DNA from 2 places in the Burkholderia sp. BCC1972 genome. Region 1 is predicted to be linked to the other one. Evidence: riboswitches for the same ligand, from Rfam matches in the RefSeq annotation. Region 1 holds a riboswitch; the other holds the start of a gene.
The links. A riboswitch is a leader RNA that binds a small molecule or an ion and turns the genes downstream of it on or off. The one in region 1 is predicted to bind thiamine pyrophosphate.
Positions count from the first base shown of each region.

Region 2: another riboswitch for thiamine pyrophosphate. It lies ahead of thiC (phosphomethylpyrimidine synthase ThiC); the one in region 1 lies ahead of U5798_RS25090 (FAD-dependent oxidoreductase).

Region 1 is NZ_CAJPGH010000019.1:116,380-131,759, forward strand. It holds gene murA (UDP-N-acetylglucosamine 1-carboxyvinyltransferase) at 1-212, opposite strand, end outside; gene U5798_RS25030 (BolA family protein) at 227-466, opposite strand; gene U5798_RS25035 (ABC transporter permease) at 523-1,278, opposite strand; gene U5798_RS25040 (ABC transporter ATP-binding protein) at 1,275-2,201, opposite strand; gene U5798_RS25045 (lipid asymmetry maintenance protein MlaB) at 2,394-2,669, opposite strand; gene U5798_RS25050 (phospholipid-binding protein MlaC) at 2,666-3,295, opposite strand; gene U5798_RS25055 (VacJ family lipoprotein) at 3,407-4,372, opposite strand; gene mlaD (outer membrane lipid asymmetry maintenance protein MlaD) at 4,404-4,964, opposite strand; gene mlaE (lipid asymmetry maintenance ABC transporter permease subunit MlaE) at 4,989-5,756, opposite strand; gene U5798_RS25070 (ABC transporter ATP-binding protein) at 5,753-6,574, opposite strand; gene thiE (thiamine phosphate synthase) at 6,659-7,783, opposite strand; gene U5798_RS25080 (thiazole synthase) at 7,780-8,595, opposite strand; gene thiS (sulfur carrier protein ThiS) at 8,634-8,831, opposite strand; gene U5798_RS25090 (FAD-dependent oxidoreductase) at 8,864-10,000, opposite strand; TPP riboswitch at 10,214-10,337, opposite strand; gene U5798_RS25095 (ABC transporter ATP-binding protein/permease) at 10,608-12,377, shown strand; partial or broken gene U5798_RS25100 (SDR family NAD(P)-dependent oxidoreductase) at 12,374-13,014, shown strand; gene U5798_RS25105 (MFS transporter) at 13,142-14,404, shown strand; gene U5798_RS25110 (D-amino acid dehydrogenase) at 14,430-15,380, shown strand, end outside.
Region 2 is NZ_CAJPGH010000032.1:38,099-53,478, forward strand. It holds gene U5798_RS32055 (molybdopterin-dependent oxidoreductase) at 1-58, opposite strand, end outside; gene U5798_RS32060 (cytochrome b/b6 domain-containing protein) at 88-720, opposite strand; gene U5798_RS32065 (pentapeptide MXKDX repeat protein) at 795-1,067, opposite strand; TPP riboswitch at 1,338-1,454, shown strand; gene thiC (phosphomethylpyrimidine synthase ThiC) at 1,579-3,510, shown strand; gene U5798_RS32075 (glycine zipper 2TM domain-containing protein) at 3,743-3,955, shown strand; gene U5798_RS32080 (hypothetical protein) at 4,150-4,401, shown strand; gene U5798_RS32085 (DMT family transporter) at 4,544-5,470, shown strand; gene U5798_RS32090 (EAL domain-containing protein) at 5,681-6,961, shown strand; gene arfB (alternative ribosome rescue aminoacyl-tRNA hydrolase ArfB) at 7,013-7,417, opposite strand; gene U5798_RS32100 (AAA family ATPase) at 7,414-9,708, opposite strand; gene recB (exodeoxyribonuclease V subunit beta) at 9,705-13,409, opposite strand; gene recC (exodeoxyribonuclease V subunit gamma) at 13,406-15,380, opposite strand, start outside.

The DNA of each region.
Region 1 (15,380 bases):
TCGAGGTCGACCGGGTCGGCGGTGAGCAGCCCCGCGCACAGGATCGGCAGTGCGGCGTTCTTCGCGCCCGACACGACGATCTCGCCGGACAGGCGCTTGCCGCCTTCGATCACGAGCTTGTCCATCCCCTGTCCCTGCGATTCCCCGTTGGCGGCCGGGTGTGCCGTGGCGACGCTCTTGACGGCGTCGCGCTCGTTGACGGTGACTTGCACTCAGTGATTTCCGGTTATGCGTTCTGCCATTCGGCGGGCGTCAGCGTCTTCATGCTGAGCGCGTGAATTTCCTGCTTCATGCGATCGCCGAGCGCCGCATAGACGAGCTGGTGCCGCTGGATCGGCCGCTTGCCTTCGAAGGCCGCCGACACGATCGTCGCGAAGAAATGCTGGCCGTCGCCTTCGACTTCCAGATGCGTGCAGGCGAGACCGCCGGCGATGTATTGCTTGACCTGTTCGGGAGTCGGCAACATGGTGTAAGGCTCCTGTCGGCGCGCACCGCCCCGGGGGCGGCCGCAGCCTGTCGATATCAATGACGCAGTTTGTAGCCGGTCGCGAGCAGCCGCATCGCGATCAGCGCGAGCAGCACGAAGAAACCGGTGACGATCGCGAGGCTCGCGAGCGGGTTGATGTCGGACGCGCCGAAGAACCCGAAACGGAAGCCGTCGATCATGTAGAAAAACGGATTGAGACGCGAAATCTCGCGCCACACGGGCGGCAGCGAGTGCGTCGAATAGAACACGCCGGACAGGAACGTCAGCGGCATGATCAGGAAGTTCTGGAACGCGGCGAGCTGGTCGAACTTCTCGGCCCAGATCCCGGCGATCAGGCCGAGCGTACCGAGGATCGCCGAGCCGAGCAGCGCGAACGCAATGATGAACAGCGGCGCCGCGAAATGCATCGGGATAAACCAGATCGTCACGACGAACACGCCGGTGCCGACCGCGAGCCCGCGCACGACCGATGCGAACACGTACGCGCCGAAGATGTCGCGGTACGACAGCGGCGGCAGCAGCATGAACACGAGGTTGCCGGTGATCTTCGACTGGATCAGCGACGACGAGCTGTTCGCGAACGCGTTCTGCAGCACGCTCATCATCACGAGGCCCGGCACGAGAAAGCTCACGTACTCGACGCCCGGATACACCTCGACGCGGCCCGACAGCGCATGGCCGAAGATCGTCAGGTAAAGCAGCGCCGTGACGATCGGTGCGAGCACCGTCTGGAACGACACCTTCCAGAAACGCAGCAGTTCCTTGTAGAACAGTGTTTGGAAACCGCTCATGCCAGCCCCTCGACGACTTCTGCCCCGTTCATCACCTGGACGAACACATCCTCGAGGTCGGCCTTGCGGACCTCGATCTCGTCGAACGTGCAGCCCGCCGCGCGGCATTGCGCGAGGATGCGTTCGACATCGTCGTAGTTCGCGAGGCGCAGCAGGTGCTCGCCCGGCGCACGCGCGGCCGGGTCGGACTCCAGCCCGCGCAGCTCGGCCGGCAGCGCGCCCGTCGCGAAGCGCAGGTACAGCTGCAGCCCCGCGAAGCGGCGCAGCAGCGCGTCGGTGCGCTCGAGCGCGACCACTTCGCCGCGGCGCAGCATCGCGATGCGGTCGCACAGCGACTCGGCTTCCTCGAGGTAATGGGTGGTCAGCACGATCGTGTGACCCTCGCGGTTCAGGCGCGAGATGAATTTCCACAGCGTCTGGCGCAATTCGACGTCGACGCCGGCGGTCGGCTCGTCGAGCACGATCACGGGCGGCCGGTGCACCAGCGCCTGCGCGACGAGCACGCGGCGCTTCATCCCGCCCGACAGCGCGCGCATGTTCGCGTCGGCCTTCTCGGTGAGATCGAGATTGGCCATCACTTCGTCGATCCAGTCGTCGTTGCGGCGCAGCCCGAAATAACCGGACTGGATCCGCAGCGTCTCGCGCACGGTGAAGAACGGGTCGAAGACGAGTTCCTGCGGCACGACGCCGAGCGCCCGGCGCGCACCACGGAAGTCCTTGACGACGTCGTGGCCGCGCACCGAGATACTGCCTTCGTCGGCCCGGGCGAGCCCGGCGAGAATACTGATGAGCGTGGTCTTGCCTGCGCCGTTGGGGCCGAGCAGACCGAAAAACTCGCCTTCCTCGACCGACAGGCTGACGCCCTTGAGCGCCTGAAGCGACTTGTAGCGCTTCTTGACGTGACGGATTTCTATGGCTGACATGACTGTGCGCGACGCCAGGGCCGCGACGCCTATTCTGTGCTTGCTGCGAATGAAAATGGGGGCCGGACGCCGATTGGCTGCCCCGCAAAACGCTTGATTATAGGGCAAACCGGCAGGTGGAGCCGGCGCCGGAGACGCGCGGCCTGAAGCTTGCGCGCGCCGGCTGGCGCGGCAGGCTCCGGTCGGAGAGCGTCAATGTCGCCCGGTGCCGTCGATGAGCGCGTCGACGCCGTAGGCGCGCGCGAGGCTGGCGAGCTTCGAAGGGAGATTGAGGATGTCGAGGGTCGCGCCGCGCGACTTGGCGGCACGTTGCCATGCGAGCAGCACGGCGAGCGCGGACGAGTCGAACTGCGTCAGCGCCGCGCAATCGACGGCGGTCGCGCCGGCGCCGATGCGCGCAAGACCGTCCGCGAGCGCGGACTTCGCGCTCGCGACGGTCAGCGAGGAACCGGCTTCGAAGCCGCTCACGACGCTTGCTTGCCGGCGGCAAGCTGCTGGTTGCGCTGCGTCAGGAACTGGATCAGGCCGTCGACGCCGCTTTGCTGGATCTTCTCGTTGAACTGCTGCTGGTACGTCTGGATTAGCCACGCGCCGAGCACGTTCAGGTCATACACTTTCCAGCCGTTCGCCGTCTTGTACAGGCGGTAATCGATCTGGACCGGCTGGCCGTTGTTCATCGCGACCGTCTTGACCACGACATCGGTATCGGCCGGATCGGCGCGGAACGGCGGGTACTGGATCTGCTGGTCCGGCTTCAGCTGCGCCAGCGCGCCCGAGTACGTGCGGATCAGCAGCAGCTTGAACTGCTCCTGAACCTGCTGCTGCTGCTCGGCCGTTGCCGTGCGCCAGTTGCGGCCCATCGCGAGCTGCGTGGTGCGGCGGAAATCGGTGTACGGCAGGATGTCCTTGTTGACGATCGTGATGATGCGGTTGGTATCACCTTGCTTGATCGTCTGCTGCTTGACTTCGTCGAGCACCTGCTGCGTCGCAGTCTTGATCAGCGCCTGCGGGTTCGATTGGTCGACTTGCGCGTGAGCTGCGCTGCCGAACGAGAACAGCGCCGCGAAAACAGGGATCAGGAACAGTTTTTTCATCATAGTGACCTGCATGAATGAGTCGATGCAAAGGTTGGAGCAGGTAGCTTACGCGCAAGTTCGCATACGCTACCGACTGAATCGTTTCCGGCTGTAACGAATGTAAATCCGTCAGTGCAGCCGGATGCTCGGGAAGCGGAACCCGCCCGGCGACGGCGGCGCCACCTGCATGGCCGGCACGTTCGTTTCGCTGGCTGGATTCGGCGATTCGGCCGTGCCCGACGCCGGTGCAGCAACCGCCGCGCCCGATGCGCCTGCCGGCGCCGTCGCCCCGCCCACCGCTGCCGCACCCGCCGTACCGGCCGCGCCGGCTGCCGCCGGTGCCGCGCCGTCTTCCGGCAGGTCGTACTTCGGCAGCGCGTCGTTGCTCGACGTCGTGGCCGCTTCGCCGCGCGCGTTGCTGATCAGCATCTGGCGGCGCTGCAGGTACGCGTTGCGCACGAACGAGTATTTGTCGAGCGCCGCGGCGTCCAGCACGTCGCCGGCGCCGAGCAGGTTCGAACGCGTGTTGACGAGGTTGACGCCGAACAGGCCCCAGCTCAGGCCATCCGGCTTCACGTAGGTCAGCGGGTTGCCGACGTAGTCGACGCCGAGGCCGGCCGTGTCGCGCAGCGTGCTCGGCCCGAGCAGCGGCAGCACGAGGTACGGGCCCGACGGCATGCCGTAGCGGCCCATCGTGATCCCGAAGTCGGCCGTGTGCTTCGGCAGCTTCGCGATCGTCGCGACGTCGAACAGGCCGCCGACGCCGAACACCGTATTGATCACGACGCGCATGATGTCGCCGACACCGTCCGCGATCTGCAGCTGCACGATGTTGTTCGCCGCGATGTAGACATCGCCGATGTTCGAGAAGAAGTTCGTCACGCTGTCGCGCACCGGCTGCGGCACCACGTACTGGTAGCCCTTCGCGACCGGCTTCAGCGCGTACGTGTCGACCGTGTCGTTGAACTTGTACATCGTCCGGTTGAAGCCTTCGAGCGGATCGCCCTTGGTCGGCGTCTGCACGGTCGCGCAGCCGCTCAACGCGGCGACTGCCGCCAGCGCCAGCGCGGCGTGCCTGATGCGGATCGTGTGCATGGTCATTACCCTCTTGTTTTCTCTCGTGTGGTTATTGGGCTGCCGAGCCGGACACCGCGGACGCCGGCACCGCCACCGGTGCGGGCGCGGCGGGTGCCGCCGATGCGCCTGCTGCCGGCTTCGCGCCGCCCGCATCGGCGGCCTTGCTGTACAGGAACTGGCCGATCAGGTTCTCGAGCACGATCGCCGACTGCGTCATCGTGATCGTATCGCCGGCCTTCAGCATTTCGGTGTCGCCGCCCGGATCGAGGCCGATATATTGCTCGCCGAGCAGGCCCGACGTCAGGATCTTCGCCGACGAATCCTTCGGGAACTGGTACTGGCCGTCGACGTCGATCGTGACCAGCGCCTGGTACGTGTTCGTGTCGAACCCGATCGACTTCACGCGGCCGACCACGACGCCCGCGCTCTTCACGGCCGCGCGCGGCTTCAACCCGCCGATATTGTCGAATTTCATCCTCACTGCATAGGTCGGCTGAAACGACAGCGAACTCATGTTGCCGACCTTGAGCGCCAGGAACAGCACCGCAAGGAAGCCCACCACCACGAACAGGCCGACCCAGAAGTCGAGAGCAGTCTTTTTCATCGTCATCCCAAAATTTGGCTTGGCTGAGGCTTAGCTGAACATCAGCGCGGTCAGCAGGAAATCGAGGCCGAGTACGGCGAGCGACGCGAACACGACCGTCTTGGTGGTCGCGCGCGACACGCCTTCGGGCGTGGGCTTCGCTTCATACCCTTGAAACAGCGCAATGAAAGTCACGGCGAACCCGAACACGATGCTCTTGATCACGCCGTTGCCGACGTCGGCCCAGACCTGGACCCCGCCCTGCATCTGCGACCAGAACGCGCCCGGATCGACGCCGATCAGCACGACGCCGACGAAGTAGCCGCCGAGCACGCCGACCGCGTTGAAGATCGCGGCGAGCAGCGGCATCGCGATGATGCCGGCCCAAAGGCGCGGCGCGATCACCGTCTTGATCGGGTCGACCGCCATCATTTCGAGCGCGGTGAGCTGTTCGCCGGCTTTCATCAGGCCGATCTCGGCCGTGAGCGACGTGCCCGCGCGCCCCGCGAACAGCAGCGCGGTGACGACCGGCCCCAGCTCGCGCACGAGCGACAGCGCGACCAGCAGGCCGAGCGCCTGCTCGGAACCGTAGCGGTTCAGCGTGTAATACCCCTGCAGGCCGAGCACGAAGCCGACGAACAGCCCCGACACGGCAATGATCACGAACGAATAGTTGCCGAGGAAGTGGATCTGCTTCGTGACCAGCCGCGGCCGGCGCAGCAGCGGGAAGAATTCCAGCACGAGGCGCACGAACAGCCGCGTGCCGTAGCCCGCGCGCTCGAGGCCGCCGATGACGTAACGTCCGATCGCGCTGATCATGCGCGCCCTCCGCCGAGGCCGAAATCCGCTGCGAGCGGCGGGCTCGTGTAATGAAATTTGAACGGGCCGTCCGGCGCGCCGTCGATGAACTGCCGCACGCTCGGATCCGTCGACGCGCGCAGCTCGTCGGGCGTGCCCTGGGCAAGCACGCCGCCGTTGGCCAGGAAATACACGTAGTCGGCGATCGCGAACGATTCCGGCACGTCGTGCGTGACGAGGATCGACGTCGCGCCGAGCGCCTGGTTCAGCGTGCGGATCAGGTTCGCGGTGATGCCGAGCGAGATCGGGTCGAGGCCCGCGAACGGCTCGTCGTACATGATGAGCTGCGGATCGAGTGCGATCGCGCGCGCCAGCGCGATGCGGCGCGCCATCCCGCCCGACACCTCGGACGGCATCAGGTCGCGCGCGCCGCGCAGGCCGACCGCGTTGAGCTTCATCAGCACGAGGTCGCGGATCAGGTCTTCGGGCAGGTCGGTATGCTCGCGCAGCGCGAACGCGACGTTCTCGAACACCGACATGTCGGTAAACAACGCGCCGAACTGGAACAGCATGCCCATCTTGCGGCGCAGCGCGTACAGGCCGTCGCGCGTTTGCGCGCCGACATCGGCGCCGTCGAACAGCACCTGGCCGCGGCGCGCACGCACGAGGCCGCCGACCAGGCGCAGCACGGTGGTCTTGCCGCAACCCGAGCCGCCCATGACCGCGACGACCTGCCCGCGCCCGAAGCGCAGGTTCAGGTTGGACAGGACGAGGCGGTCGCCGTAGCCGAAGTCGACGTCGCGAAGTTCCAGCAGGGTCTCGGTAGGAGTGGGGCTCACGGAGCTGACAGTCCTTTTACGCAGAACGCCGAATTATAGGGCCTGCATTGGAATGATGTCGTGACGCCGTTCCGGGCCCTGCGGTCAATGATTGTCAAATTGTCCGGGAAAGCACTGCTGCAGCGCAATAAGCGCCGTCCGATAATCGGCTGCGCCCGTCACCGCACTGACCACCGCGACGCTGCCGACGCCCGTCGCCAGCACGGCCGGCAGCGTGTCGAGCCCCACCCCGCCGATCGCGACGAGCGGCGCCCGCGCGCTGGCGAAGCGCGCGTAGCGGGCGATCCGCGCGAGGCCCTGCGGCGGCGCGGCGACGGCCTTGGTGGCGGTCGCATAGACGGGACCGAGCGCGAGATAGCTCGGACGCTCGTGCAGCGCCCGCAACATCTCGTAATAACCATGGCTCGAAAGTCCGAGCCGCAGGCCCGCGCGCGCGATCGCGGCCAGATCGGCCGTTTCGAGGTCTTCCTGCCCAAGATGAACGCCGTACGCGCCTTCTTCTGCAGCGATCTGCCAGTGATCGTTGATGAACACACGCGCATCGGGATAGCGGCGCCCCGCCGCGACCGCGCGCACGATTTCGCGCCGCAGCGCGTCTGGCGTCGCGCCTTTCACGCGCAGCTGCACGGTCCGCGCACCGCCGTCCAGCACGCGCTCGACCCATTCGGCACTCGGCACGACCGGATAGAGGCCGAACTGCGCGGGGCACGGCGCGAATGCCGGCTCCGGCGCAGGCGGCAGCCCGGCGACCCGCGGGAACCGCGCGGCATCGACCGGCCACGCATCGGCGGCGCGCGTCTCGTCGCCGTCGCGCCACGCCAGCGCGAGCACCAGCGCGTCGACCGGCGCGAAGCCGCAATCGAGGAATGCGGCGAGGGCCGCGATCCAGTCGTCCGCGAGCGGATGCGCGGCTTCGAGCGCGTAGCGCGCGCCTGCCGCATGCAGCACCGCGCCGTGCTCGTCGAATTCGATCGCAACCGCGTCCGGCGAGGCCGGCCGCGACGCGGCCGACGCGCGCGCCCGCGCGGTGCGGTCGCCGGCCGACACGATCAAGACGTCGCCGTCCGACGGCACCTCGGGTGCCGCCACGCAGAGCCGCCACGGCGCCGCGCCGTCCGGCCAGTCGCCGAGGCGGGCGCGGATCCGTTCGGCCGCTTCGGCCAGTTCGTCGGCCGGCGGCCAGAATGCATCGGCGAAGCGCGCGCTCATGCGCCGCCCCCGTCCTGGTGCCAGAACGGCATCCCGACCACCGGCGTGCTCGCGTGCGCAGTTTCGCGCGCGTCCATCGGCCCGGCCAGATAGGCGGCGCGCCCCGCTTCGACGCCCTGCGCGAACGCGCGCGCCATGATTTCCGGGTGCGTGGCCTGCGACACGGCCGTGTTCAGCAGCACGCCGTCGAAGCCCCACTCCATCACCTGGCACGCGTGCGACGGCACGCCGAGCCCCGCGTCGACGATCAGCGGTACGTCGGGCAAGCGCTCGCGCAGCACGCGCAGGCCGTACGGGTTCACGACGCCCTTGCCCGTGCCGATCGGCGCGCCCCACGGCATCAGCGCCTCGCAGCCGACGTCGAGCAGGCGCCGGCCGATCACGAGATCCTCGGTGCAGTACGGCAGCACCTTGAAGCCGTCCTTGACCAGTTGCGCGGCGGCCTCGATCAGCCCGACCGGGTCGGGCTGCAGCGTGTAGTCGTCGCCGATCAGCTCGAGCTTGATCCAGTCGGTATCGAATACCTCGCGCGCCATGTGCGCGGTCGTCACGGCCTCGGCGACGGTCTGGCAGCCGGCCGTGTTCGGCAGCAGCGGCACCGCGTGGCGCTTGAGCAGGTCGAAAAAGCCGGCTTCGGCCGTGCCGCCCGTCATCTGGCGGCGCAGCGCGACCGTCACCATCCCGGGGCGCGACGCGGCGATCGAATCGGACAGCGACTGCAGCGACGGATAGCGCGACGTGCCGAGCAGCACGCGGCTGGCGAAAGTTTCGCCGTACAGCGTCAGCGCGTCGGCGGAGGTGAGGGACGTCATGTCGTTTTCCTGGAAGAGCGGGGGCGAACCGGCGGCGCTCAGCCGCCCGCGACGGGGTGCACGACGTCGAGCTTGTCGCCCGTCGCGAGTGCGCGCGCCGCATGCTGCGTGCGCGCGACGAAATTGCCGTTCAGCGCGACCGCGTACGGCGGACGCGCGCCGTACGCGGCGAGCGCGTCGGCCACCGTCGCGCCGTCGGGCAGCGTCAGGGTCTGTTGGTTGATCTGGATATCCATGAGGCTCGGTCGGATTCGGTCGGCGGCACGCGTCACGCCGGCTGGCGCGCGTCGCTGCGGTGATGAAGGAGCGCCGGCCAGCGCGCGGCGTCGCGCCATGCGGCAAACGCGTCGGCATCGCCGAACGCGCCGCCGAGCGCGGCTTGCGCGCACGCGACGGCCGCGTGCGCGACTTCCGGCGCGATCATGAAGCCGTGCCGGTACAGGCCGTTGACGGCGAGCGTCGATGCGCCGTCCCAGATCACCGCCGGGCGGTGATCGGGCAGCGTCGGCCGGCACTGCGCATTGAGTTCGAGGATGCGCGCCTCGCCGAACGCCGGGTGCACGGAGAACGCCGCGCTCAGCAGTTCGAGCGCGGAGCGCACGCTGACGGGCGACATGTCCTCGCCCTCCACCTCGGTCGCGCCGATCACATAGAGATCGCCCTGCTTCGGCGCGATGTACAGCGGGTACCGCGGATGCAGCAGCCGCACGGGCCGCGTCAGCCCGATGCCGGGTGCGTGCACGCGCGCGACTTCGCCGCGGATGCCACGCAGGGCGGGCAGCGCGGATTTCGCGCCGAGCCCGCGGCAATCGATCGTGAAATGCGCGTCGGGCAGGTTCGCGTCGTCGATCGCGACGTGCCAGTGCAGGTCGACGCCGCGTTCGGCAAGGCCCGCCGCCAGCGCACGCAGCGCCTGGCGATTGTCGAGCTGGCCTTCGCGCGGCAGCAGCAGGCCGCGGGCGAAACGGCCTGCGAGCGTCGGCTCGGCCGCATCGACCTGCGCGCCGACGAGCGTCACGAAGCCGCCGTCGAACAGGTCGGCCGGCGCGTTCGCGCGCACGCGCCGCTCGAACAGCGGCGCCTCCGCGCGATCCGCGTGATGCCAGACGACGAGTGTGCCGCGATGCTGGAAGAAGACGGGTTCGGGCAGTTCCGCGAGCCATTGCGGCCAGCGTTCGAGCGACGCGGCGCCGAGCTCGGTGATCAGCCGCTCCGCGCTCGCCGCTTCCGCGAGCGGCGCGAGCATCGCGGCCGCGATCCACGCGGCCGACTGCTCGCCGTCCGGGCCGCCGCGCTCGTACAGCGCGACGCGATGCCCGTCGCCCGCAAGGCGCCACGCGATCAGGCGGCCGACGAGGCCGCCGCCGAGCACCGCGAAATCGGGCCGTGCATCCCGGACGTTCATCGCGTGCCCTCCGTGCGAACGCGCACGACGAACGACGACGCACGTGCGAACGCACGCGACATCGGGCCGGGGATCAAGCAAAAGACTGAAGATTGTGCGGTCATCATTCCTTCCGTAACGCGCAATGCGCGTACCCAAAAGGACGAAACCGGCAGCAAAGGCCGGCCGGGCGGGACTCGGGCGCTGACCATGTGGGATGGCGGCCAGCGCGGCCCGGCGGGATCAGAAACTTCCCTCGCCGGTATTACCCGGATCGGGTGCAAAGGGTTTTTCTCAGCCTCGCCGCGCCGCCCGGAACATCTGCCGGCCGCGCCACGAAGCACCCCTGTTTCGTCGTCGGTCATTAGACCATAAAAGCGGAAAGTGCCGCAAACTGTCCCCCTTGGGGCAAATTCGCCGTCGGCCCGCGCCGCTCTGGCACAATGCCCGCAGGCCGGCCGCGCGAGCGGCCGGTTGCCGCGTCACCGCCGGCCCTTAAGTGCCGTTTAAGACGCGCGGGCGACCATCGCTGCGCCCGCCGTCAGTCGGCGCCGCGTCCCGGCATGCCGTATCGCGGCGCGCGCCCGGCTTCGCCCGGCCCGCGCGCCGGCTACTCATCAGGAAGCACATGACCCAATCGATCGATCCCGTCCGCTCCGCCTCCGACGCGCCGCAGGACGAGCGCCCGGTATCCGCATGGAGCCTCATCAAGCCCTACTGGGTATCGTCCGAATGGAAAATCGCGTGGACGCTGCTCGTCACGATCATCGTGATCAATCTCTGCAACGTGTGGATCACCGTGCAGTTGAACAAGTGGAACGCGCAGTTCTATAACGCACTGCAGACGAAGGACGTCCACGATTTCCCGCACCTGATGATGCAGTTCTCGTTGCTCGCGTTCGGCTTCATCATCCTCGCCGTGTACGGACTGTACTTGCGCCAGATGCTCGGCTTTCGCTGGCGGCAATGGCTGACCGAGCGCTTCCTCGGCGAATGGCTCGGCGACCGCGCGTTCTACCGGATCGAGCGCGACCGCCTCGCCGACAACCCCGACCAGCGCGTCGCCGACGATCTGCAGTCGTTCGCGACGACCACGCTCGCGCTGTCGCTCGACTTGCTGTCGACGGTCGTCACGCTCGCGTCGTTCATCACGATCCTCTGGACGCTCGGCGGTGCGCTGACGCTCTCGCTCGGCGCCACGCCGATCTCGATTCCCGGATACATGGTGTGGGCGGCTGCGCTGTACGCGGTGGTCGGCTCGATCATGATCCAGAAGGTCGGTCATCCGCTCGTGTCGATCAACTACCAGCAGCAACGCGTCGAGGCGGACTTTCGTTTCGGGCTGATCCGCGTACGCGAAAATGCCGAGCAGATCGCCTTCTACGACGGCGAGGACACCGAGAGCCGCAATGCACAGGGCCTCTTCGTGCGCATCCGTGACAATTGGTGGCGCGTGATGAAATACACCAAGCGTCTGACGTTCGTGAACGCCTTCTATGGACAGATCGCGATCATCTTCCCGTTCGTCGTCGCGGCACCGCGCTACTTCGCGGGTGCGTTCACGCTCGGCGTGCTGATGCAGATCTCGTCGGCATTCGGCACGGTCAGCGACTCCTTCTCCTGGTTCCTCAACAGCTATCGCACGCTCGTCGAATGGCGCGCCACCGTCAACCGTCTGCGCGAATTCAAGCGCGTGATGGGCACGTCGCACCTGAAGGAAAGCCTGTCGCCCGCCACCGAGCACGGCGGCATCAACCTGCACTACATCGACGGCGCGAAGCTGTCGACCTCGTCGCTCAAGCTCGCGCTGCCGAACGGCAACGCGCTCGCGAACATCGGCAACGTCACGATCGAGCCGGGTTCGCGCTGGCTCGTGATCGGCAAGTCGGGGTCCGGCAAGAGCACGTTCATGCGCGCGCTCGCGGGCCTGTGGCCGTTCGGCGACGGCGCGATCGACGCGCCGGTCGGCGCGCGGATGATGTTCGTGCCGCAGACGAGCTATTTGCCGATCGGCACGCTGAAGGCCGCGCTCACCTATCCGGCGACGCCCGACACGTTCAGCGACGAAGCGTGCCGCGACGCGCTGCGCGCGTGCCGCCTCGAGGATTACGTCGAGCGCCTCGACGAGACCGCGCACTGGACCCGCGTGCTGTCGCCGGGCGAGCAGCAGCGCCTGGCCGGCGCCCGCGTGCTGCTGCACAAGCCCGACTTCCTGTTCCTCGACGAAGCCACCAGCGCGCTCGACGCCGACAACGAGGCACGCCTCTATCACCTGTTCGCCGAACGGCTGCCGAAGGCCGCGATCGTCAGCATCGCGCACCGCGAGTCGCTGGCCGCGTTCCACGTCGGCACGATCAACGTCGAACGCGTGAACGCCGGCGACAAGGTCGCCGCGTGAGCGCACGCGCCGCGCACCGCGAACGCATCGCGCTGATCACCGGCGCAGGCTCGGGGATCGGCGCGGCGCTCGCCCGTCGGCTCGCGGCGCCCGGCATCGCGCTGGCGCTGCATGCGCGCGGCGCGGACGATTCGGCGCGGGCCCGGCTCGCCGAAGTCACCTGTGCGTGCACGGCGGCTGGCGCCGAGTGCATCACGCTGACCGGCGATCTCGGCGAACCGGGTGTCGCCGCCGCGCTGGTCGATAGCACCGCGGCCCGCTTCGGCGGGCTCGACCAGCTCGTCGCGAACGCCGGCTTCGCCGCGCGGCAATCCTTTTCCGATCTTTCCGCCGACGCACTCGCCTCCGCCTTCGCGGCGATGCCCGGCGCGTTCTCCGCGCTCGCGGGCCGCGCGCGGCCGCCGAATTCGCTGCGCACCGCATCACCGTGAACGCGGTCGCGCCGGGCTTCACGCGCAAGGACCACGGCCCGAGCGCCGGCAACGCCGCCGCGTGGGCGCAGGCCGAACAGGCGACGCCGCTCGGCCGGATCGCCGAGCCCGACGACGTCGCCGCGCTGATCGCGTTCCTGCTGTCCGATGCGGCACGGCAGATCACCGGCCAGGTCGTTCACGTCGACGGCGGCCTGACGCTCTGACGCGTCTTTCCCTCTTCCTGCCTGCCCGCGCATACTGCATCCGCCTTTTTGGCGCGCGGGATCGGGCCCGTAAAATAACCGCCACGCGGCAGCGCGAGACGAGACAAGACGAGAGGGGGCGGCAAGCATGCAGGCATTCCAGTGGTTCAACGAATTGTCGACGCGCGAGCGCCGGACGCTGTACGCCGGCTTCGGCGGCTACGCGGTCGATGCGTTCGACTTCATGATCTATTCGTTCCTGATTCCGACGCTGATCGCCACGTGGGGCATGTCGAAGAGCGAGGCCGGGATGATCGCGACGAGTTCGCTGATCTCGTCGGCGGTCGGCGGCTGGGTCGCCGGCATCCTCGCCGACCGCTATGGCCGCGTGCGCGTATTGCAGTGGACGATCGCGACGTTCGCGCTGTTCACGTGCCTGTCCGGTTTCACGCATTCGTTCTGGCAGCTGCTCGCCACGCGCACGCTGCAGGGCTTCGGCTTCGGCGGCGAATGGTCGGTCGTGACGATCATGATGGCCGAGACGATCCGCTCGCCCGAGCATCGCGCGAAGGCCGTCGGCACCGTGCAGAGCAGCTGGTCGTTCGGCTGGGGCGCGGCCGCGATCCTCTACTGGGCGTTCTTCGCGCTGCTGCCCGAGCAGGTCGCGTGGCGCGCGTGCTTCTGGATCGGCATCGTGCCCGCGCTGTGGATCCTGTACATCCGCCGCAACGTCAGCGATCCCGACATCTACACGGCCACGCGCCGCGCCCGCGACGAAGGCCGCGTGTCGGGCCACTTCCTCGAGATCTTCTCGCCGCCGCACCTGCGCGCGACGCTGTTCGGCAGCGCGCTGTGCACCGGCATGCTCGGCGGCTACTACGCGATCACGACGTGGCTGCCCACTTACCTGAAAACCGTCCGCCACCTGTCGGTATTCAACACGAGCGGCTATCTGGTCGTGCTGATCGTCGGCTCGTTCGTCGGCTACGTGGTCGGCGCGATCCTGTCCGACCGGCTCGGCCGCCGCGCATCGTTCATCCTGTTCGCGATCGGCTCGTTCTCGCTCGGCATGGCATACACGATGCTGCCGATAACCGATACCGCGATGCTGCTGCTCGGCTTCCCGCTCGGCATCGTCGTGCAGGGGATCTTCGCCGGCGTCGGCGCGTACCTGTCGGAGCTGTATCCGGGCGCGATCCGCGGCTCGGGCCAGGGCTTCTGCTACAACCTCGGCCGCGGGCTCGGCTCGTTCTTCCCGATCCTCGTCGGCTCGCTGTCGCAGTCGATGTCGCTCGTGAAGGCGATCGGCCTCGTCGCGGGCGGCGGCTACCTGCTCGTGATCGTCGCCGCGCTCGTGCTGCCCGAAACGCGCGGCAAGTCGCTCGTCGACGATCCGGCCGTCGCATCGTGAGCGGCCGCTTCACTCCGGAAATCGCATGCACGTGATCGTCCTCGGCGCCGGCGTGATCGGCGTCACCACCGCCTGGCACCTGCGCGAAGCAGGCTGCGACGTCACCGTGATCGAACGCGAGGCCGATGTCGCGCAGGTGACGAGCCTCGGCAACGCGGGCGTGATCGCGCCCGGCTACGTGACGCCGTGGGCCGCGCCCGGGATGCCCGGCAAGATCCTCAAGTACCTGTTCAAGCCCGCGTCGCCGCTGATCTTCCGGCCGACGCCCGATCCCGCGCAGTGGCGCTGGATCGCGCGCTGGCTGCGCGAATGCGAGTTCGAGCGGTTCCGCGTGAACAAGCAGCGGATGCAGCGCATCGCGTATTACAGCCGCGCGTGCCTGCATGCGTTTCGCGAGCGTCATCCGTTCGACTATGGCGCGAGTCGCGGCTACCTGCAGCTGCTGCGCGGCGCATTCGACGTCGAGATGGTGCAGCCCGCGCTGAAGGTGCTGCGCGACGCCGGCATCACGTTTCGCGAACTCGATGCGGCCGGCTGCACCGCGATCGAACCGGGCCTGCGCTGGGCGCGGCAGGCGCCGGTCGGTGGCATCTACCTGCCCGACGACGAAGCCGGCGACTGCGCCCGCTTCACGCGCGAACTGCGGGCGCTATGCGAAGCGCACGGCGTGACGTTCCGCTTTCGCACCGAAATCCGCACGCTCGATGTCGCGGGCGGCAAGGTGCGCGGCGTGCGGGTCGATTCGCTCGAAGCCGGCGATGGCGCACAACGCGGTGCGCGGCTCGCCGCCGACGCGATCGTCGTCGCGCTCGGCGTCGACAGCGCCAGCCTGCTGCGGCCGTACGGGATCGACGTGCCGCTGTATCCGGTGAAGGGCTACTCGGCGACGCTCGCGGTCGTCGACGACGAAAAAGCGCCGCGCGCCGCGCTGATGGACGAATCGCTGAAGACGGCGATCACGCGCTTCGGCCCGACG
Region 2 (15,380 bases), on a different contig from region 1:
GCGACTTCCGGTCGAGCGTCCAGCGCGGCTCGTCGCGGCTTTTTTCGGATTCCGACATGATGATTTCCTTCGCCCGCGATGGGGCGGTCAGCGACCGCGCAGCATCGCGAGCAGCGAGCGCGGCACCAGCAGCGCCATCGCGACGTGAACGACAAAGAAGGCGACGAGCAGCGACATCGCCCAGAAATGCACGACGCGCGCATTGTCGTAGCCGCCGAACAGTTCGCGCAGCAGCGGGAACTGCACCGACTTCCAGATCGTGAGCCCGGACAGCACGAGCACGACGAGATCGACGATCGCGGTCAGGTACGCGGCGCGCTGCACCGCGTTGTAGACGCTCAGGTCGTCGTGCGCCAGCCGCCCGCCGAGCGCGGCGCGCACGTCGCGCCACACCGACGCCGGCGTGACGGGCAACAGCTTGCGCGCGAAGCGCCCCGTCGTGATCGACATCGCGAGATAGAACAGCCCGTTGCCGACCAGCAGCCACATCGCCGCGAAATGCCATTGCAGCGCGCCGCCGAGCCAGCCGCCTAGCGTGATGCCGTGCGCGAACGTGAACGACGGATAGATCGGCGACGCGTCGTAGATGCGCCAGCCGGACAGCGCCATCAGGATCGCCGCGAGCGCGTTGAGCCAGTGGCTCACGCGCACCCACGGCGGATGGATCGTGGGCGCGGGCGGCGTCGTACTCGCGCGATCCGTGACAGGAACCGTTTGCATGATGAAGACTCCCGGAATGATGCGACGGGACGCGATGCGCCCGCAGCCGGCCGGCCGCGCCCCGCGCGCATCGATCAGTTCGACGGGCTCATGGTGTCCTTCTTCATCGCGTCGCCCTTCGACATCGCGTCGTGGCCCATCGCGTCCTTTTTCATGGCGTCCTTCTTCATCGCGTGCTTCTTCATGCCGTCCTTCTTCATCGCGCCGTCCTTGGCCATCTCGTCGTGGCCCATCGCGTCCTTCGACATCGACATGCCATCCTTCGACATCGCATCGTTCTGCGCATACGCGCCCGTTGCGATCGTGGCAAGTGCGGCGACACAGGCAACCAGGAATACGTTTTTCATGACATCTCTCCACTACATGGGTTTAGGAGCCGAATAGACGGAGCACATCGCCGGAAATGACAGCGATGTAGAAAAAATTTTAGACGCCTGAAATGAAAGGGCGGAATGCTGCACCGCTCGGCGCTTTCCGGCTCGGCCGGGACGCGGATCGGCGGCCGCGCTTGCTGCGCCGCACCCTGGCCGGTTCGCCGGCGGCGGCACGGCGATTGCGCGGCGGCATCCGATCCGTTCCCGGTTGAAACCGCCGCCAAGCCGGTGTATCGTGTGCCCTTGCTAACGCGGGGGTCCTGCAATGCGCTTGGTCAAGTTACCGGCATTGCGGGTGAGAAATACCCTTTGAACCTGATCTGGATAATGCCAGCGCAGGGAAGCGTACGGATTTCGCCGCCATCCTTCTGACGAAATCCGCCGCCTCACCAAGCCTCGTCTCCTGCTTAGCTCGAGCCCCACATTCGTCAAGGGCTCCGGGCAAGCGCCGAAGCGCCTGTCCGGCGCTCACACAGGAGATTGCATGAACGCCAATCCGAAGTTTCTGTCCGCCGACGCCCACGTCGACGCCGCGGCTGTCGCGCCGCTGCCGAATTCGCGCAAGGTCTATGTCACCGGCTCGCAGCCCGACATCCGCGTGCCGATGCGCGAAATCACGCAGGCCGACACGCCGACCGGCTTCGGCGGCGAAAAGAACCCGCCGATCTACGTATACGACACGTCGGGCCCCTACACCGACCCGGACGCGAAGATCGACATCCGTGCGGGCCTGCCCGCGCTGCGCCAGCGCTGGATCGAAGCGCGCGGCGACACCGAAGTGCTCTCCGGCCTGTCGAGCCGGTACGGCCTCGAGCGCGCGGCCGATCCAGCCACGGCCGACCTGCGTTTCCCGGGCCTGCACCGCAATCCGCGCCGCGCCCAGGCCGGCAAGAACGTCACGCAGATGCACTACGCGCGTCAGGGCATCATCACGCCGGAAATGGAATACATCGCGATCCGCGAGAACCAGCGCCGCGCCGAGTACATCGAGAGTCTGAAGTCGAGCGGCCCGAACGGCGCGAAGCTCGCCGCGATGATGGGCCGCCAGCACCCGGGCCAGGCGTTCGGCGCAGCCGCCTTCGGCGCGAATGCGCTGGCCGAGATCACGCCGGAATTCGTGCGCGACGAAATCGCCCGCGGCCGCGCGATCATTCCCGCGAACATCAACCACCCGGAATCCGAGCCGATGATCATCGGCCGCAACTTCCTCGTGAAGATCAACGCGAACATCGGCAACTCGGCCGTCACGTCGTCGATCGGCGAGGAAGTCGACAAGATGACGTGGGCGATCCGCTGGGGCGGCGACACGGTGATGGACCTGTCGACCGGCAAGCACATCCATGAAACGCGCGAGTGGATCATCCGCAACAGCCCGGTGCCGATCGGCACGGTGCCGATCTACCAGGCACTCGAGAAGGTCAACGGCAAGGCCGAGGACCTGACCTGGGAAATCTTCCGCGACACGCTGATCGAGCAGGCCGAGCAAGGCGTCGACTACTTCACGATCCACGCGGGCGTGCGCCTGCAGTACGTGCCGCTCACCGCGAACCGGATGACGGGCATCGTGTCGCGCGGCGGCTCGATCATGGCGAAGTGGTGTCTCGCGCATCACAAGGAAAGCTTCCTGTACGAACACTTCGAAGAGATCTGCGAGATCATGAAGGCGTACGACGTGAGCTTCTCGCTCGGTGACGGCCTGCGTCCCGGCTCGATCTACGACGCGAACGACGAAGCGCAGCTCGGCGAACTGAAGACGCTCGGCGAGCTCACGCAGATCGCGTGGAAGCACGACGTGCAGGTGATGATCGAAGGCCCCGGCCACGTGCCGATGCAGTTGATCAAGGAGAACATGGATCTCCAGCTCGACTGGTGCAAGGAAGCGCCGTTCTACACGCTCGGGCCGCTCACCACCGACATCGCACCGGGCTACGACCACATCACGTCGGGCATCGGCGCGGCGATGATCGGCTGGTTCGGCACCGCGATGCTGTGCTACGTGACGCCGAAGGAACACCTCGGCCTGCCGAACAAGGACGACGTGAAGGAAGGCATCATCACGTACAAGCTCGCCGCGCACGCCGCCGACCTCGCCAAGGGTCACCCCGGTGCGCAGGTGCGCGACAACGCGCTGTCGAAGGCACGCTTCGAATTCCGCTGGGAAGACCAGTTCAACATCGGTCTCGATCCGGACAAGGCACGCGAATTCCACGACGAGACGCTGCCGAAGGATTCGGCGAAGGTCGCGCACTTCTGCTCGATGTGCGGCCCGCACTTCTGCTCGATGAAGATCACGCAGGACGTGCGCGAGTTCGCGGCGCAGCAGGGCGTGTCGGAAACCGAAGCGCTGAAGAAAGGGATGGAAGTGAAGGCGGTCGAGTTCGTCAAGACCGGCGCCGAGATCTACCACCGTCAGTAAGCGCAGACAGCGACCCGCCGCGGGTCGCTTCGCGATGCACGAAGCCCGCTTTCGAGCGGGCTTTTTTGCGCATGTCGCGTGCCTGCCGACGCACGGGAAACAATTGATTACGAAACCGCGCGAGCCTTAACAAGTCCTTACAGCAGCACCGCGGAGCGGCGCGTAGATTGGGGACATGCGCGGCCGCCAGCCGGTCGCGCGTCCTCCGTTCACTACCACAAGGACAACGATCATGATTTCGATTCGGCGTATTGGGGTATGCGCGCTCCTCGTCACGACGGTGGCCAGCCTGTCGGCCTGCGATTCGATGACGCGGCGCCAGCGCGACACGGCAATCGGCGCGGGTGTCGGCGGCGTCGCCGGCGCGGCGATCGGCGGCAACGCGCTGTCGACGCTGGGCGGCGCGGCAGCCGGCGGCATCATCGGCAACCAGGTCGGCAAGTAAGCGGCCGGCCGGACCCGGCGCAACCTTCGTCCAGACGGCGTTTCCGCGAAGCGGAAGCGCCGTTTTCGCATGCGGCACCGCAATATCTCCGGCAGCGCCCCGGAAATGATCGGTTACCGTTTCGCACACCGTGTCATCCGCGCGCGGCCTAAGCTTAAGCATCTGCCGATTGCCGGCTCCGCCGGAGAGACATCATGAACAGGACCCTCGTCGCAGCGGCGCTCGCCTGCACGACGCTCGCCGGCTGCTACTACCCGTACGGGTACTATCCTGGCGGCTATTACACGGCCGCGCCGGTGCAGCCGGCACCCGTGTACGTCGATCCGGCCCCCGCCTACTACTACCCGGCGCCGGCCTATGCGCCCGCGTGGGGAGGTTATTGGGGACCGGCGCTGTCGCTCAATTTCGGCTTCGGCGGACGCGGCGGCTGGCACCACCATCACTGACCGGACGCGGCCGCCGACGGACGGCCGCCCGGCCCCTGCCACCGGCGACTTTCCCGCTTCTTGTCATTTCATCGGATCGTGAAACGACGGCGCGGTAACGCGGTGTAAGATTCATCGCATCCCGTCCCCGCCCTCACGATCGATGTCGCCCAAGAACGCCTTCCTGCTGACCGTGCTCGCTGCCCTGTGGGGCGCGTCATTCCTGTTCATCCGGATCGGCGTGATCGATCTAGGCGTCGCGCCGCTGATGGCGTTGCGCGTGGGCATCGGCGCGCTGTTTCTCACGGGCTTCGCGTTGACGCGCTTCAAACCCGCCGACCTCGGCGCGCGGCTGCGCCGCCATGCGTGGCCATTGTTCGTCGTCGGCGCGCTGAACTCGGGCATCCCGTTCTGCCTGTTCGCGTTCGCCGAACTGACGCTGTCGGCCGGCCTGACGTCGGTGATCAATGCAACGACGCCGCTGTGGGGGGCGCTCGTCGCGTACCTGTGGCTGAAGGACAAGCTGTCGCTGCCGCGCGCGCTCGGCCTCGTGATCGGCTTTGCCGGCGTGCTCACGCTCGTATGGAACCAGATCGCGAACGCGCACGGCGACACGGGCGCCAGCGCGACCGCGCTCGCTGCCGCCGCGGCGCTCGGCGCGACGCTGCTGTACGGCATCGCGGCCAATTACACGAAGCGCAAGCTCGGCGGCGTCGATCCGCTCGTCAACGCGGCCGGCAGCATGATCGGCTCGTCCATCCTGCTGCTGCCGTTCGCGATCGCCACCTGGCCGGCCGCGCCGGTCAGTGCACACGCATGGGGCGCGGTACTCGCCCTCGGCATCGCATGCACGGGCGTCGCGTACTTCATCTTCTTCCACCTGATCGCGCATGTCGGCCCCGCCCGCGCAATTACCGTCACGTTCGTGATTCCCGTGTTCGGGCTGCTGTGGGGCGCACTGTTCCTCGGCGAACACGTGTCGGCCGTCATGATCGAAGGCTGCGCGATCGTGCTCGTCGGCACCGCGCTCGCGACCGGCGTGATCAAGCGGATTCCCGGCCTGCGGCCGCGCGGCGGAGAAGCGGCCTGAGGCGCCGCGCGCAGGCCGCGGACGCGCGTATACCGTTTGCGTCTGGAGTTACCCTGATACGCGCGACGCTGCAATCCCGTTACACTCGAAACACTTATCCGCAGAAGGCGGCCTCGATGCTCCACGTTCTTTCGCGTCCGCCTGCGCATGCGACTGCATCGGCGTGGCGGCTCGCTCCCGCCCCGCCGCTCGCCCCCGGGCACCGTTGACATGAAGCCCGCCCGCGACCTGTCGCTCGACTCCCTGCTCGAACGCCTCACGCCGACACCCGGCGGCTGGCTCGCCACCTATCGCACCACGACGCTGCGCAGCGTGTTCCAGCCCGTGCTGTCGATCACGCACAAGCGCGTCGTCGGCTACGAAGCGCTGCTGCGCGTCGTCGACGCGAACGGCGCGCTGGTGTCGCCCACTGCGCTGTTCGACCGGACGCGCGGCGACGCCGACGCGCTGCTACTCGACCGGCTCGCGCGCTGCCTGCACACGGCCAACTTCGTCGCGCAAGGCATCGGCGACGGCTGGCTGTTCCTGAACGTGACGCCGCGCGTGCTCGATACGGGCCTCGTGCAGCGCGAGTTCGTCGAGGCGCTGTGCCGGCATTTCTCGTTGCCGCCGAACCGCATCGTGCTGGAAGTCGTCGAGCAACCGGCGCGCGACGAAGCCGCGCTCGCCCGCACGATCGACATGATTCAGCATCGCGATTTCCTGATCGCGATCGACGATTTCGGCACCGGATTCTCGAATTTCGACCGCGTATGGCGCGCGCGGCCCGATATCGTCAAGCTCGACCGTTCGCTCGTCGAGCGCTCGACCGGGTCGGCCGAAGATCGCCGCATCATGCATCACCTCGTGTCGATGCTGCACCAGGCCGGCGCGATGGTGCTGGCCGAAGGCGTCGAAAGCGACGACGCGCTGCAGGCGCTGATGGAAGCCGATATCGATTTCGTGCAGGGTTTCCGGTTCGGCCAGCCCGATGCGTCGATCGCGCACGCGAGCGCGGCCGCGCCCGCGATGCTCGACGCCGCGTGGCGGCGCTTCATCGGCCAGCGACATACGCCGGTCGTCGCCGAACAGCCGGGCTTCGACGCGATCGAACGGCTCGTGCTCACCGGTGCGGCCGCGTTTTCCGCGAGCGGCGACCTGCAGGACGCCGCGCAACGCGTATTCGCGGTACCGACCGCGCGCCGGGTGTTCGTCACCGACGAGACCGGCGAGCAGTTCCTGCCGTCGATCGGCGCCCGCACCGACGACGGCCTGGCGGGCACCACCCGCCTCGCGCCGCTGTTCCCCGAAACCCACAGCAACTGGTCGCGGCGCCCGTATTTCCAGCGCGCGATCGCCGCGCCCGGGCGCGTCGCGCTGATGGGCCCGCACTTCTCGCTGACGGAGGGCCGCGACTGCTATACGGCCGCCGTCGCGATCCGCGCGCAGAGCCGGCTCGTCGTGTTCTGCGTCGACTTCGTGCTCGACAGCGCGGGCACGGTGATGCGCTAGCGAGCGCGAGCCGCGGACGTCGGCCTGCGCGGGCCGCCGGCCGCTCCTGCGTCAGTCGGTCACCTTCCCTCTTCCGGACTTCACCACGCTGCGGCGCGACTTGTGCTCGAGCCGCCGCTCCTTCGACGCACGCGTCGGCCGCGTCGCCACGCGTGCGCGCGGCGTGAACGCGACGCTGCCGATCAGCGTGTCGAGCCGCGCCAGCGCGGCCTCGCGATTCTTCTCCTGCGTGCGGTATTCCTGCGACTTGATCACCACGATGCCGTCACGCGTGATGCGCTGGTCGGACAGTGCGAGGAGCCGCTCCTTGATGACCGGCGGCAGCGACGACGCACGGATGTCGAAACGCAGGTGAATCGCGCTCGACACCTTGTTGACGTTCTGCCCGCCCGCGCCCTGCGCGCGCACGGCCGTCCATTCGACCTCGGCCGGATCGAGCGTATAGCGGATCATCATCGCGAAATCTCCGTGCGACGTCGTGCAAGCGCTTCGTCGACGCGCGCCGCGAGCCCCGAATCGCGCTGCGTGCGTGTCGCGACCGCCTGCGCCAGTACGCGCCTCGGCCCGATCACCTGGACCCGCGTGCGGGCACGTGTGACGGCCGTGTAGACCAGCTCGCGCGTGAGCACCCGGCTGAACGCGGCCGGCAGCACGAGCGCGGCTTCGTCGAATTCCGAGCCCTGCGATTTGTGGACGGTCAGCGCGAACGCCGTTTCGTGCGGCGGCAGCGCAGCCGGCGACACCGCACGTGCGGTGCCGTCCGCGCGCCTGAACCACACGCGCAGCACACCGTGCGCATCGGGTAACGCGATGCCGATGTCGCCGTTGAACAGCCCGAGCGCATAGTCGTTGCGCGTCACCATGATCGGCCGCCCGGTGAACCAGTGCGCGCCGACCGCGAGCGGCACGCGCGCGGCGTGCCGCACATGGGCGGCCACGAGTGCATTGACGTGCTCCGCGCCGCGCGAGCCGTTGCGGGTCGCGCACAGGATCCGGAACCGGTTGAGCGCGTCGAACAGCGGCAGCGGATCGGGCACCGGCGCGGCCAGCGCGTCGCGCAACGCGTCGAGGTACGCGCCGAAGCGACGCGCGAGCCGCTCGACCGTCGACGCGGCAAGCGTATCGCCCGCATCGTCGACGAACGACGCGGCGGCCGCGTCGTCGGCGGGCAGCGCATCGAGCGCGGCCTGCACGTCGCCGCGGCGGATCGCGAGCGACAGCCGCCCGATCGGCGAATCGAGACCGAAACGGTAATTGCGCTCGAGCCAGACGACACAGTCCGCGAGCGGGGCCGGCGCGGCGACGGCGGACGCGGCGGCGGTTGCTCCGCTCGATATCGATGCCGATGCAGCCGCCGTCACCGACGCAAGCGCCGCGTCGCCCGCGTCGAACGGCGGCAGTTCGACGGCATCGAGCCACGCGAGTTCGTCGGCTTCGATCCATGCGGTAGTGTCGCCCGCCGTGCCGGTATCGGCCGGCATCGGCGCAACGGGTAGCGCCGACGCGATTCCGGCCGACGAAACTTCGTCATCCTGCGGCTCGTCGTCGAAAAGCGACGCCTGTCGCGGATCGGCCTTCGATCGGAGCGCCGGTTTGCGTGCAACGGAAACCGATGCCGAGGCCGGGGCTGAAGCAGAAGCCGGACTCGCAGCCGGAATCGCTGCGGCTGCCGCTTCGTCCGGCACCGGCAACGCCGCGACGAACGCCGCCTCGTCGATGCCGAGCGCCTGTGCGATACGCGTGCGCGCCGCGGCCGTAAAGGCAGGCCGCGCGCTCAGTTCCGCGAACACGGCGCCCGCTTCGACCGCGGCCAATTGGTCCTTGTCGCCGAGCAGCACGAGCCGCGCGCCCGGCGCAAGCGCGTCGAGCAGGTGCGCGGCGAGCGCGACGTCGATCATCGACGCCTCGTCGACGACAATCAGGTCGTACGGCAGCGGATTGTCGCGATGATGGCGGAAGCCGGCCGCCCCGCCGCCGCCCAGCAGCCGATGCAGCGTATACGACGTGTCGGGCAGGCGTGCGGCCAGCTCGGGCGGCAGGTCGCCGGCCCGCGCATGCAGCGCTTCCTGCATCCGCTGCGCGGCCTTGCCGGTCGGTGCGGCCAGCGCGATGCGCAGCCCCGGGTGCGCGTCGAGCAGACAGGCCAGCACGCCGACGACGGTCGTCGTCTTGCCCGTGCCGGGGCCGCCGCTGACGATCGTCACGCGGCCGGTCAATGCGACGATCGCCGCCACGCGCTGCCAGTCGACTTCGCCGGTGGCCGGCCCGAAGTAGCGCGCCAGGTTGTCGCGCAGCCGGTCGGGCGACAGGCCTTCGTCCGGCACGGCCACACCGGCCTGCGCGACGAGCGCATCGGCGAGCCGCCGTTCGTAATCGAAATAGCGCGACAGATACAGGTGATCGTGCCGGTCGACGATCAGCGGCCGCTCGTCGCCGCGCGCAAGCATGCCGAACGCGACGACGACGCTCGCGGCGAGCGCGGCGCGCACCTCGTCGAGCGGTGCTTCGTAGCGCTGCGCGAGCGCGCCGAGCGCGACGCAGACGTGGCCGCCGGCCGTCGCACGGCTCGCCGCGAACGCGGCGCGTGCCGCCCAGCGCGCCGCTGCGGACGGTGCGCCGGCGCGCCGCGCGAGGTCGCCGATGCGACGCGCGAAGCCCTCCGCCAGCGCGATGCCGAAATCGGCCGGCTCGGGCAGCCGCGCGACGAGGCCGCCGGTAAATTCGAGCGTGTCGTCCGACGCTTTCATGCGCGCCCCCCTTCCATCATCCGGTCGAGGGCATCGACGAGCGCACGTGTGGGCCGGCGCGCATGCACGCCGGACGGCTCGCCGCCGCTGCGCCAGTCGGGCCGCACGCCGCGCACGAACAGGTACAGGTAGCCCGCGATGTGCGTGTCGTAGTCGTAGTCGGGCAGCCGCGCGCGCAGGTAGCGATGCAGCGCGACCGTGTAGAGCAGCGCCTGCAGGTGATACGCGTGATCGGCCATTGCGACGTCGAGCGCGCGCGGGCCGTAGGCATCCGGCGTCGTGCCGAGATGGTTCGACTTCCAGTCGACGATCCAGAAGCGGCCGTCGTGTTCGACGATCATGTCGATGAAACCCTTGATGAAACCGGCGAGCATGCCCGCCTCCAGTGCAACGTCCGGATAGCCGTGTGCGACCAGCAAGCGGCGCAGCGCCATCAGGTCGAGCGACGGCGCCGGGAACAGGAAGCCCATTTCGTCGAGCCGCTTCGCCGGATCGAGATCGGCGAGCCGCATGCCCGGCACGAGCTCGGTGTGCACGACGTCGTCGACCAGCTGCGCCATCATCGCCGGCAACCGCGCGGCGAGCTCGGGCACCGCCTCGACCGGCCGGTCGTGCAGCGCACCGAGCGCGGCCTTGTGCCACGACTCGCGCTCGGTGAAGCGGCTGAGCTCGAACAGCCGGTGCAGGCATTCGCCGGCTGCCGCGCCGCGCGGGAACACGAGGATGTCGTCGTCCGGCGGTTCGGCCGCGGCCGGCTCGGCGAAGATCCATTCGCCGTCCGGCGTCACCTCGGCAAGCGCATCGTGATCGGGCCGCAGCTCGTCGTCGGGGACGGCCGCGACGCCCGCTTCCTCGCGCGCCATCGACGCGGTCAGCGAGCTGAAGCTCGCCATCCGCCACGCGTCGCGCAGCACGCGCGTCGCATGACGCGCCGCGAGCGTCTGCGACGCATCGTGCCCGGCCGCGAGACGCTCGCGGCGCGCAGGCGCCGGCAGCGGCGCGACGCTCACGGGGCCGCCCGCGAGCGCCTGCCACGCCGTTTCGAGCGCCGCTTCGTCGGGCGGTTCGTCGAGCCACGCATCGAACGACTGGCCGGCGCCGGCGACGAGCCAGTTGAGCACGCTGCGCCGCGCTTCACGCGTCGAGCGCGACGACAGGTACGGGCCGGCCACGACATAGCAACGGTAGACCGCGCGCGTGAGCGCCACGTAGACGAGCCGCGCGCGTTCCGCGGCCTGCTCGCGCAACGCCTGCCGCGCCGCGTGCGCGGCCGCCTCGTCGTCGCATCCGTAATGCAGCACGGCGTCGCCCGCCTCGTCGTGATACTCGCGCGCATCGGGCAGCGCGGACGAAGGCGGTTCGCGCAATCCGCCGTCGTTCAGGAACGGACAGAACACGATTGCGTATTCCAGCCCCTTCGACTTGTGCACGGTCACGATCTGCACGAGGTTGCGATCGGATTCGAGCCGCAACTGCGCTTCCTCGCCGCCGCCGTCGAGCCGTTGCGCGGCGAGCCAGCGCAGCGTGGGCGCGATGCCCGGCTGCGCGGACGCGCGCGCCTGCGTCAGCTCGGCCAGATGGTTGATGTCGGTCACGCGGCGCTCGCCGTCCGCACCGGCCATCAGGCGCTCGGCGATCCGCAGCTCGCGCGTGAACGTGCGCCACATCACCGCAAAACCACGCTCGCGCCACAGCAGCCGATATCGCGAGAAGCGCTCGACCCAGCTCATCGCGTCGGTGCCGTCGGATGCTTCGCTTCGTGCGTCGCCGTCGCCCTGCTCCATCCGCCACAGCGCGCCGGCATCGAGGCCGAACCAGTCGGACGCGAGCGCCGCGCGCAGGCGCCGCAGGTCGCCCGGCGCATCGATCGCCGCCAGCACGCGCTCGAGCTGCTCGGCGTCGCCGGTCGAGAACACCGACGCCTGCGCCAGCTCGACGCTGCCGATGCCCCACGTGGCGAGCACGCGCTTTACGAGACTGCCCTGCCGGTGCGTCTGCACGAGCACCGCGATGTCGCCCGGCGACAGCGGCGACTCGCCGAGCCGCACATGCCCTTCGCGCGCGCCGCGCATCAGCCGCGCGATCTCGGCGGCGCAGGCCTGCGCGGCCTGTGCCTGTGCATCGCGCTTGAGCAACGTGCCTTCGCCGCCCGGCAACGCCCAGACCCGGAAGTCACCGGCCGGGCCCGGATCGGTTTCGTCGACGAACGGCGCGCGCACGCGCGTGCCGGCGCGCACCGCGTAATAGTCGAGCCCGTCGAGCACGAAGGCACGCGGATTCGACATGAAGAACCGGTTGCACGCCTCGACGATCGCGGGCGTCGAGCGCTGGTTGACCGCGAGCGTGTAGCACGCGCTCGCCCGCGCGCGCGCCGCGAGATAGGTATGCAGGTCGGCCGCGCGGAAGCTGTAGATCGCCTGCTTCGGATCGCCGACGAGGAACAGCGGGCCGCCCGGCGCGAAGATCCGGTCGAAGATCGCGAACTGCAGCGGGTCGGTGTCCTGGAACTCGTCGATCAATGCTGCCGGATAGCGCGCGCGCAGCGTCTCGGCGAGCCACGGATGCGCATGCAGCGCGTGGTACAGGTTCGCGAGCAAGTCGTCGAACGACACAACGCGCCGCGTGCGCTTGCGCTCGGCCAGCTCGCCCGGCGCCACGTCGAGCCAGTCGGCGATCAGCGCGAGCCAGCGCGCGCGCTGCGCGGCCTCGGCGGCGGCCACCGCGGCTTCGAGCGCGTCGGCGACATCGAAGAACGCGTGCTCGGGCGTCGCGCCGCCTTTTTTCGTCGCTTTCACCAGCGCGGATTGCGTGAGCTTCAAGGCCGCTTTCGGCAGCGCGGCCGTCGCATCGCCCTGTGCGAAATGCGCGGCCCATGCGGCCAGCGCATCGGCGAGCGCATCGGGCTTGTGCGAGCGCTGGTTGAGCGCGGGCTGCGCGGTGCGCAGCAACGCATCGATTGCATCGCGCTCGGCCGCCCACAGCCGCGCCGCCTCGGCGAAGCATTCGGCCGCGGCGGCCTCGGCCGACTCGTCCGGCTCAGTCACGCCGTCCCAGCGCAGCGCGGCGAGCGGTTTCTTCAGCCGGCGCGCGAGCTGCGCATCGAGCGCGGCCGGGCCGGCGCCCGATTCGACGAGCCAGGTCGCGAAACCCGGCCAGCGTGCGGCCGTCGGCTCGACGCGCGTGCGCCAGAAATCCGCCGCGAGCTCGAAGCGCAGCGATGCATCGTCGGCCTCCATGTCGAACGCGAACGGCATCGCGGCCGCGAACGGCGCTTCCTGCAGCGCACGCTGGCAGAACGCATGGATCGTATGGATCGCGGCCTGGTCGAACGCACGCAGCGCACGCCGGATCCGCTTCGCGGCCGTCTCGGGATCGAGCGCACCGGCAGCGCCGAGCGTGGTGTCGAGCAGGCGTGCGATGAACGGATCGCCGCCGTCGTCACCCGTGTCGAGTGCATGCGCAAGCTGCGCGAGCCGGCTGCGAATCCGCTCGTGCAGCTCGGCCGTCGCCGCCTTCGTGAAGGTCACGACGAGAATTTCGTCCGCGCCGAGATCCTTCTCGAGCAGCAGGCGTACATACAGCGCGCAGATGTTCCAGGTCTTGCCGGTGCCGGCCGACGCCTCGATCTGGTTGACGCCGTCGAGCGGACACGCGAACACGTCGAGTTCGAGCGCCTGCTGCGGCTGCGACACGGCGCTCATGCGACCTCCTTCAGATGCTCGACGAGCGGTTCGAACACGAGCCGCGCGAGCGTGCCGAACGGCTCGTCGAGCGACGGGTGCGCACCGCGCCACGCGATCGCGATGGCCGGATCGTCGGCTTCGCTCACGACGCGCTCGTTGATCCAGACACTCGCGGCCTTGGCGTCGCCGTCGGACACCCTCGCCCACGCGCTGCGCGGAAAGAACCGCAGCGGCATGCGCCGCCCCGCACGAAACAGCGCGGCAAGCGGCGCAAGCCGCTCCAGCGGCGCCGCGACGGGCGTCAGTTCGAACGCACCGCCGCTGCCGAACCACAGCGTTCGGCGCGGGCCGTCGGGCTCGACCGCGCAATAGACGAGATGCGCGAGCCACGCGGACAGATAGTCGCGCGCACTCGGCCGTGCATAGCGATAGATGATCTGGCCGGCCGGCGTCAACCGGTTCAGCGTGCCGTGCAGTTCGAGCGGTGCGCTTACCGCATCGGCCGACAGCATCGCGTCGTCGGTGCCGAACAACGCCTGCTCGGTATCGGGCCACGCCGGTACGACCGTGAGCGAGTACGGCCGCCGCTCGATGCCGTCGGCCAGCGCGCGGCGTACGCTCGACGCAAGCTGCGTCATCGAGCCGAGCGCCTGGTCGCGCCACACCGCGCCCGTCGCACCGCCCGGCAGTTCGGGGCTCGCGTCGGCAATGCGCAACGCATGATCGTGCACGCCGCCCTCGTCCGATTCGATCAACAGCGGCAACACGCGCTCGGCGAGCGCATCGCTGCCGGCGAAGTCGAGCGAGAACGGCTCAGTATCGAGCAGTTCGGCCTGCGCGTCGGCAAGCACGATGCCGAGCCGGCCGCGCAGCAACGCGCGCGCCGGATGACGCCAGAAGCGCTCGAATTCGCTGAACGCGACGGGCTCGACCGGTTCGGCCGGCAGCGGTTGCGCGAAGAACGGCAACTCGCGCGGGCCGTCACGCGACGCCTCGGCGGCGAGCAGCGACGCAAGCGTCGCCCGCTCGGCGTCATAGGACACGAGTGCGCTGCCCGGCTGGAAATACGCGGCCGCGAACGGTTGCAGCGGATGCTCGACGATGAACGCGCGCCGCGCGGCATCGACCTCGTCGGGGGCAGCGTCGGGGCCGGCCGTGACGATCGCCAGATGATCGAGCAATTCGTCGACGAGTGCGGCCGGCGGCAACGGCGCGTTGTCGCGAATGCTGCGCCCCGTATAGGCGATCAGCAGCCGGTCGCGTGCGGCGAGCAGCAGGTCGAGAAACAGGTTGCGCTCGTCGTCGCGGCGCTGCCGGTCGCCGAGCTTCGGCAACACGGCCATCAGGTCGAACTCGTCCGCGCGCGCAAGGCTCGGCAGCACGCCGTCGTCCATCCCGAGCAGGCAGACGACGCGATACGGCAGCCCGCGCAGGCTCGTCAGCGACGAGAACGTGACACCGCCCCATGGCACGCCGCCGCGCGCCGGATCGTCGAGCGCCGCGGCCAGCCCCGCGCGGACGACGGCAGCCGGCAACGCTTCGTCGGGCGCCCCCTCCGTCATCGCGGCCAGCATCGCATCGAGCGCGTCGCGCACGCCGGCCAGCGCATCCGCATGCGCGGCGCCCGAATCGAAGAAGCGCGCGAGCGTGTCGGCGAACAGTTCGCTCCAGCCGCCCGGCGTGTGCGATTCGGCCAGGCGACGCGCAAAGCCGTCGAGATCGTCGGTAAAGCGTGCAAGCCGGCCGAGCAGTTCGGCCTCGCTGCCCGTGGCCGCCTCGATCGGCAGCCACGCGCCGATCGGCGCCGCGCCTTCCGGCATCGCATAGCCGAGAAAGAGCCGCGCGAGCGCATCGGAGAACGTGTGGCGCGGCGCGGGCACGGCCGCGTCGTCGCTTGCGAGCGGCGACAGTCCGCGCCGCGCGCCGGCGGCCGCGAGCCAGGTCTGCACCGTCTCGAGCGCGGCCGCGTCGATGTCGTAGCGCGCGGCC